DNA from 2 places in the Comamonas sp. Z3 genome. Region 2 is predicted to be linked to the other one. Evidence: predicted binding sites of a transcription regulator. Region 2 holds the regulator's gene; the other holds the start of a gene.

Region 1 (4,361 bases), on a different contig from region 2:
CCAGGGAGACAAAATGACCCATAAGCTCAACATGAGCCGTCGCCAAGCTGCATTTGCACTTGGCGCCATTGCCGCAGCCGTGGCAGCCCCCTCGTTCGCACAGAGCGACAAGTGGCCCACCAAGTCCTCGCGCATCATCAACCCCTTCCCCGTAGGCGGCGGTCCCGATGGCATCTCGCGCCTGGTGGCCGACAAGCTGGGCCGTGCCTGGGGCCAGCCCGTGGTGGTGGAAAACCGCCCCGGCGGCAACGGCTTCATCGCCATCAACGAATTCAAGCGCGGCGCGACCGACGGCACGGACATGATCCAGCTGGACAACGTCCACATCGCGGCCTACCCCCACCTGTTCAAGAAGCTGCCCTACGACCTGAACAAGGACTTCGACATCCTGATGCCCTTGTTCCGCAACTACTTCTTTGTCTGCGTGCCCGTCAACAGCCCCTACAAGACCATCGGTGACCTGATCGCCGATGCCAAGGCGCATCCCGGCAAGCTGAACTACGGCTCCTGGTCCGTGGGCAACCCCGTGCACCTGGGCTCGGCGCTGCTGGAAAACCAGACCGGCACCAAGATGGAGCACGTGATCTACAAGGAAACCAGCCAGCTGTACCAGGGCGTTGCCAATGGCGAGCTGACCTTTGCCCTGGGCTCTCTGGGCACTGCAGGCCCCCTGGTGCGTGGCGGCAAGCTGCGCTTCCTGGCGGTGGCTGCTCCCAGCCGCATTGCCGGCTTCGAGAACGTGCCCACGGTGTCCGAATCGGGCGGCCCCAAGGATTTCGCAGCCATCGGCTGGAACGCCCTGGCCGTGCGCCCCGGCACCCCTGCTGCCGTGGTCGAGAAGATCCGCACCGACGTCCGTCAGGCGCTGACCGGCCAGGACGTGAAGGAAAAGTTCGCCGCCTTCGGCTACGAGTCCTTCAACCCCACACCCGCCGAATTCAAGGCCTTCATGGCTTCCGAGAGCAAGCGCTTTGGCGAGGTGATCAAGAAGGCAGGTCTGGCTCTGGACTGATCATCCAGCCCGCCCATCCGTAAAGAAGCCGCCTCTTGAAGGCGGCTTTTTCATGCGCTGCAGCCTCAGAAAAAACGCCCGATGCGCAGCACCGGGCGTTTTGCAGCAAGGACCTCTGCCTGCCTATTGATCGCGCGCCTCGATGGCACGGTTGATGCCCAGGGCCGCCAGCGTGCACAAGGCTCCCGACAGCAGATAGATACCCAGGGCCACCAGGCCGAACTTGGCCGAGACGCCCAGGGCTACCAGCGGAGCGAACGCCGCCCCGATGAGCCAGGCCATATCCGTGGACAGGGCCGCGCCGGTGTAACGATAGCGCGACGAGAAGTTGGAAGTCACCGTACCCGATGCCTGACCGTAGGACAGGCCCAGCAGCACAAAGCCCACCAGGATGAACACATTGTTGCCGGTGCTGCCGCTGCCCAGCAGCCAGGGAGCCAGGAAGCTGAAGATACCGATCAGGCAGGCCATGGTGCCCAGGGTGTTGCGGCGACCCACTCGGTCCGCCAGCCAGCCCGACAGCATGATGGCCGCGCCAGCCAGCAGCGCGCCGATGATCTGCACCACCAGCACTTCGGTCATGGACTGATCGGAGTACATGGAGATCCAGGACAGCGGGAACACGGTCACCAGGTGGAACAGCGCAAAGCTGGCCAGTGCGGCAAAAGCACCGATCATCACATTGCGGCCTTCGTTGGCCATGAGACTGGTCACGCTGATGGGCTCCAGCTCACGCTCCTGCAGAAGCTGGGTATAGGACTGCCCCACGACCAGGCGCAGGCGGGCAAACAGTGCCACCACGTTGATGGCAAAAGCCACGCAGAACGGATAGCGCCAGCCATAGCTCATGAACTCGTCCGCCGACAGGCTGGAGTACAGATAGGCAAACAGCGCTGCCGCAATGATGAAGCCCAGCGGCGCCCCGAGCTGGCCGATCATCGAGTACCAGCCGCGCTTGTTCGGCGGTGCGGACATGGCCAGCAGCGAGGGCAAGCCGTCCCAGGAGCCGCCCAGCGCCAGGCCCTGGCCGATGCGCAGGATCACCAGCGCCCAGACGGCCTTCATGCCGGCTGTCTCATAGCTGGGTAGAAAGGTCATGCCCACCGTGCAGACGCCCAGCAGGAGCAGCGCCAATGTCAGTTTGGTGGCACGCCCCCAGACCCGCTGCACGGCCATCGACAGCGCCGTGCCTACAGGGCGGGCCACGAAGGCCAGCGAGAAGATGGCAAACGCGGCCAGCGTGCCGTCGAGCTTGGACAGATAGGGAAACAGCAGCGAGGGAAACACCAGCACGCAGGCGATGCCGAACACGAAGAAGTCAAAGTACTCGGAAGAGCGCCCTATGATCACGCCCACCGCGATCTCGCCAGGGGTCACATCCTCATCGGTATCCGCATAGGCCAGGGTTTCCGAGTTCTCATAGTCTTGCTGAGTAAGACCAACGGACGGGTTCATGCTTGTCATAAAGGTACAACTCCTTGTCTTACTTTTCAGTCCCGGGGACGCTTTCCGTTCTACGCCCAAGCATGTGCAGCTGCAATAGAGTTTTTGCCCTGAACCCTGTCAGCGCAGCCCTCGGCAGAGGGGGCCTGCTGGGGCGAATTTGACAATTTCAAGCCCTGTCAGCGCAAAGTTTGCCCGCCTTCAGAAGGCGCTAAACCCTTGTCGCGTAGCGTATTTTCAAGACCCAACCCTTGACCTTGGACAAAATGTCCAATGGACAACCCCCGGTTTGGTATTACATTTGCCGAGATCCAGTAATCCGCGTTTACACCTAAGCGCGACTTTGTCACGCCTAAAGCATGTTAAAAATCAAGGAAATCCGTGGGCCCGCGTGGCTCTCAGCGGCCGCTTTGACCGCAACCCTCGCCGGTTGCAGCAAGGCCGTCGTCCTCAACCCAGCTGGCGATGTCGCCAAGCAGCAAGGCGATCTGGTCATTACGGCCACTTTGCTGATGTTGCTCATCATCGTCCCCGTCATCTTTTTGACGCTGCTTTTTGCCTGGAAATACCGCCAGTCCAACACCGAAGCCAAGTACGACCCCGAATGGCACCACTCCACTGCGCTGGAGCTGGTGATCTGGACGGTTCCCCTGCTCATCATCATCGCTTTGGGCGCCATTACCTGGATCAGCACCCACAAGCTCGACCCCTATCGTCCGCTGGACCGCATCTCCTCCACCAAGGCGCTGGACCCCAACGTCAAGCCCCTGGAGATTCAGGTCGTGTCCCTGGACTGGAAGTGGCTGTTCTTCTACCCAGAGCAAGGCATCGCCACCGTCAACGAAGTGGCTGCCCCGGTGGATCGCCCCATCCGCTTCAAGCTGACCTCCACCAACACCATGAACGCGTTCTACGTTCCCGATCTGGCCGGCATGATCTACACCATGCCCGGCATGCAGACCGAACTGAATGCCGTGATCAACAAGCCCGGTGTCTATGGCGGCAAGTCCTCCCACTACAGCGGCGCTGGCTTTGCCGGCATGACCTTCAAGTTCCACGGTCTGGAAAACCAGCAGTTCGACCAGTGGGTGGCCCAGGCCAAGAGCGAAGGCAAGACCCTGACGCGCGATGCCTACCTCGACCTGGCCAAGCCCAGCGAGCGCAACCCTGTTGAACGCTTCGCCAGCGTGGACGAAGGCCTGTACAACAAGGTCCTCAACCGCTGCGTGGAAGACGGCAAGATGTGCATGAACGAAATGATGGCCATCGACGCCGCCGGCGGCAAGCCACCTGCACACCACGGCAAGACCTCCAGCGTGACCCTGCCCCTGGATGTCTGCACTTCCAAAGACGCTGACCGCGTTGTCGCCCTGCTCGACGAAGTCGCCGCCTCCGGAGCTGTCGCACAGCAATAAGTAGTTCACGGTGCGGATGCGCTCACTGCTCAGCCGCTCCAATACGACAAAAGAGACTCAACATGTCTGAAACAACAACCCCGGCCTCCCACTGGCTGTTGGGCCGTATCACATGGGACCAGATTCCCATGACGCATGAGCCCATCGTGCTCTTGACCTTTATTGCCGTGGTGCTTGGCGGCCTCGTCGTGGTCGGCGGCATCACCAAGTTCCGCCTCTGGGCTCCGCTGTGGAACGACTGGATCACCTCCATCGACCACAAGAAGATCGGCATCATGTACATGATCCTCGGTCTGGTCATGTTCCTGCGCGGCTTTGCCGATGCCGTGATGATGCGTCTGCAGCAGTCCATGGCCTTCGGCGACAACATGGGCTACCTGCCTCCTCACCACTACGACCAGATCTTCACGGCCCACGGCGTGATCATGATCTTCTTCGTGGCGATGCCCTTCGTGACCGGCCTGATGAACTACCTGGTTCCTCTGCAGATC
Region 2 (4,361 bases):
TTTGTAGACCAGATCCATCCACAAAGCCCAACTCGCAACACCAATCAGCATCAAACCCGCAATTCTGGTGCCCCAGCGCGCCCGCAATGCATTCAGATGCGACTGCCCCAGCTGCCACAACCAGGGGCCCGCCAGCAACCACGCTGCGCCGCCAATGGCAAACGCTGCCATTGACAGAGCACCTTGCCAGACTCCGCCACTCAGCGCGGCCACCAGCACTGCCGAATACAGCAAGCCGCAAGGCATCAGGGCCCAGGCAAAGCCTGCGGCCAGACTCCCTCCCGGGGCGACGACCCAGGGCTGGACCCTGGCCCAGACAGAGCGCCCCGCCTGCTCCAGCCATACCGGCTGCCGCGCCTGCACCAGCATGGCCAGACCCCAGGCCATGACCGCGACATGCATCAGCGTCCACAACTTCTGCAAGGCCGTTGTCTGGCTGGTCAGCCAGGCCAGACTCTCCATCGCCACGGCCGCAACCCCGCCCAGCAGGGCATAGCCGGCAATGCGTCCCAGATGAAACAGGCTGGTGCGCAGCCATTGGCGTTTTTGCAGGCCGTGCAAGGCGATGACCTGGCCATCGCTGACAGGCCTTGCCCCTGTAACTACACTGCAGGGCGCAGCGCACATCACAAGACAATGGGGCCCACCCACGAGCCCCATGATCAAAGCAGTCCAGACCAGCGAAAACAACATGCGCTAGATGATGCGCGAAAAGCGCGCTCGGTTTCGGTCGGCCTGCAAATATCGATCAAACAGCATGGCTACTCCGCGCACAAAAAACCACCCCAGGCCCGTGACCTTGAAGCCCTCGTCGGATAGCTGAACCAGGCCATTGCGCTGCATTTCCGCCAGCGCTGCCAACTCCCGAGCAAAGTACTCGCGGAAATTGATCAGCCAGGCCTGCTCCATCGGCTCGTACAGGACGGAGCCCTGACACATGATGGCCATGATGATGGCTCTGCGCACCAGATCGTCACGCGAGAGCGCCAGTCCGCGCTGCACGGGCAGCATGCCGCCATCAATGGCGTCGTAATACTCTTCCAGGGTCTTGACGTTCTGGCTGTAGGTGGCCCCCACCTTGCCGATGGCCGATACGCCCAGTGCAATCAGGTCGCAATCGGGCTGGGTGCTGTAGCCCTGGAAGTTGCGATGCAGGCGCCCCTGACGCTTGGCGATGGCCAGAGAGTCGTCGGGCAGTGCAAAGTGATCCATGCCGACATAGACATAGCCACCATTCATGAATGCATCAATTGCGCCGGAGAGCATGTTCAGCTTCTCCTGTCCCATGGGCAAGTCAGCCGATGCAATACGCCTTTGCGGCTTGAAGCGCTCGGGCAGATGCGCATAGGCATACAGAGCAATACGGTCGGGACGCAACTCATTGACCTGGGCCAGCGTTCGCGCAAAAGACTCGGATGTCTGCTTGGGCAGGCCGTAGATCAGGTCCACATTGATGGAGACAAAACCCAGACGGCGGGCCTCGGCCACCAGCTCAAAGACTTGCTCGGCTGGCTGCTCCCGGTGCACCGCTTTCTGCACCGCAGGGTCAAAATCCTGCACGCCAAAGCTCAGGCGATTGAAGCCCATGTCCTTGAGTGTCTTCAACCTCTCGTTGCTCACGGTACGCGGATCGACCTCGATGGAATACTCGCCGGCCGGATCGAGCTTGAAATGCTCACGCATCAGAAGCATCAACTGCTGCAGCTCGGCATCGCTGAAGAAGGTCGGCGTGCCGCCTCCCAGATGCAGCTGGCTTACCAGCTGGCCTTTGCCGCAATGCTCGGTATGCATGGCCAGTTCACGGCCCAGATAATCCAGATACTCGGCAGCCTTTTCATGATGCTTGGTCACGATCTTGTTGCAGGCGCAGTAATAGCAAAGCGACTCGCAAAACGGCACATGCACATAAACGGACAAGGGCAAGGCGCGTGAACCCGAATGCGTCTTGCGCTGTTTCAGCGCCAAGATGTAGTCGTCTGCACCAAAAGCCTCAACAAAACGGTCGGCTGTTGGGAATGATGTGTAGCGTGGGCCAGGAATATCAAAGCGGCTCAGCAACTCGGGCGTGACTGCGGTCATAACTGAAAGTTAGGGTGCGCCCACACTCCACATTGAGCAGATTTCAAAGGGAATCAGACCCTGGAAATCATGCCCATAATGGGCAGATTTCAAAGGAAATCAAATCCTGGAAATCATGCCCATAATGGGCAGAAGCACATGTTTTTGAATGAATGCAAACAATGTGCACCAAGGCAATCCAGCTGTCCTTGATGAATATCAAGAGAGCGCCATGCAAGTACTGCGACAATTTGATCCAACTCATCACTAACTACGAGGTCAATGATCGGCGCGACTCTCCAGTCCAAGTCTGTCTGTGCCGTTGCTGAAAAGCCCATGAATCTTCAGACCATCAAAGCATCCTGCTCCAACTGCAATCTGCGTGAACTGTGCATGCCCATGGGCCTGGACGATGAACAAATGGAGCGCATTGACGAAATTGTGGCCACGCGCCGCAAGGTCAAACGGGGCGGGCTGCTGTTTCGCAACGGCGAGGAGTTCACCTCGCTGTACGCCATTCGCACCGGCTTCTTCAAGACCAGCGTGGCCACCGAAGACGGTCGCGACCAGGTCACGGGCTTTCAGATGGCCGGCGAGATCATCGGTCTGGACGGTATCGTCAACGACCACCACACCTGCGATGCCGTGGCGCTGGAAGATGCCGAAGTCTGCATCATGCCTTTCGACAAGCTCGAGCAGCTCTCGCGCGAAGTCACGGCACTGCAAAATCATGTGCACAAGGTCATGAGCCGCGAAATCGTGCGCGAGCATGGCGTGATGCTGCTGCTGGGCAGCATGCGCGCCGAAGAACGCCTGGCGGCCTTTGTGCTGAACCTGGTGCAGCGCCTGTCCGCACGCGGCTTTTCGAAGTCGGAGCTGGTGTTGCGCATGACGCGTGAAGAAATCGGCAGCTATCTGGGGCTCAAGCTGGAGACCGTGAGTCGCACCTTCTCCAAGTTCGCCGAGGAAGGCATCATCGAAGTCAGACAGCGCCATCTGCGCATTCTGGATACCGAGGCGCTCAGGCGCATCGTCAACAGCCAGCAATGCCAGGACTGAGTTCAACAGCAGCCTTCAAGAAAAAGCCCGCAGACAGCGGGCTTTTTTGATGGCGGCGAATGCCTGCCAGGAGTTGCCGCCGCCGAGGCCGCCGGCACAGCGAGCGGCCAGCCCCTGCATCCAAGGCCGCCACCTGCCCCGAAACTACGGTCCTGTGCGCAGCGCCTTATTCGACCAGGGGCTCGGAGACTACTCCCTGGTTCAGATCGCTGGCCGAACGCCCCAGCATGACGGTCATCAGTCCGCTGAGCACGGTGACCGCCCAGAAGGCAAAAAAGGCCAGCGTGTAAATGGCATTGCGCGACCATTCCAGAGGCGAGCCCAGCCAGTGCATGTCCAGCGGATCCACAAAGGCAAATACCACCATTTCCATGATTGCCGCAGCCAGAAAAGCCGGCCAGACAATCCACATCCAGCGTCGAGCATCCATCGCGATTCTCCTTGGCCTGTGGGTTTGAACCCATTTTGCACAATTGCCATGACCTTCCCAGCCGTACCAAGGGCATGCACTCAGATGGGAAACCCTGGACCGCTATTATTTAAAGAGCTTGCAGCGCTTTATTTGTATCGATTCAAGGACTATATCTATCTGAAATAGTCCTGATAAAGCGCTATGCGCTCCTTTTATTGAATACCAGCCGGAGATCCTTTGCCGGTTTCTGAGCACTGCAGAGACCCGCCCGACTCTGCGGTCGACCAGGACATAGAGCGCCGCCGCGACCGGCCGAGCTACAGAAAAGTCTGCAACCAGGGCCGCAAAAAAGGCCGCGGAAGCGGCCTTGGGATGCGTTGAAATCTCGGTCAGCGATCCAGCGGATGGTCCTTGGCCGGCGTCGCGGCATGGTTGCGCCCCGTCACTGCCGGCGCCAGGCTTTTTTCACTCTCGGTGAGGCGCTGGTTGATTTCAATGCCGTGACGGTAGTAGTCGGGGTCAATCACGGGATCCGGCTTGCTCATGGCGATATAGGCGGTCACGATGCCCGCGACCACCACCACGGCGGGACCGGCGATGACGAGCCAGACATGGGCAAACTTCCACCAGGGCTTGCCGTCCTCGGGGTGGATGATCTTGGCCTTTTGCGGGGCCTTGGCTTGTGCTGCCGACATGGTGAAACCTCTTTTCAGAAATCTGGGCGCCCAATTGCAAACCTGCAATCGGGCAGCATCAATTGTTGCTGATTCGCGATGCCCTTGCGTGGCTGTCACGATGCATGCCGCAGGCCTAGCGCGGCACCAGGAACACG

The links. Region 2 encodes FNR, which switches genes on or off when oxygen is low (the NO sensors DNR and NnrR bind a similar motif). Its sites were predicted from a motif close to TTGATNNNNATCAA; they were not measured.
Region 1: a site for FNR is predicted at 2,707-2,720, ahead of cyoA (ubiquinol oxidase subunit II). Genes of this name have one in related genera too.

The regions. Positions count from the first base shown of each region.
Region 1 covers NZ_VOQU01000005.1:118,012-122,372, reverse strand. Annotated here, with positions in the region: gene FSY59_RS15880 (tripartite tricarboxylate transporter substrate binding protein) at 14-1,012, shown strand; gene FSY59_RS15875 (MFS transporter) at 1,136-2,476, opposite strand; gene cyoA (ubiquinol oxidase subunit II) at 2,815-3,870, shown strand; gene cyoB (cytochrome o ubiquinol oxidase subunit I) at 3,933-4,361, shown strand, end outside.
Region 2 covers NZ_VOQU01000001.1:829,077-833,437, reverse strand. Annotated here, with positions in the region: gene FSY59_RS03935 (sulfite exporter TauE/SafE family protein) at 1-693, opposite strand, end outside; gene hemN (oxygen-independent coproporphyrinogen III oxidase) at 697-2,079, opposite strand; gene fnr (fumarate/nitrate reduction transcriptional regulator Fnr) at 2,395-3,117, shown strand; gene FSY59_RS03920 (hypothetical protein) at 3,284-3,547, opposite strand; gene FSY59_RS03915 (FixH family protein) at 3,919-4,224, opposite strand; gene ccoG (cytochrome c oxidase accessory protein CcoG) at 4,340-4,361, opposite strand, start outside.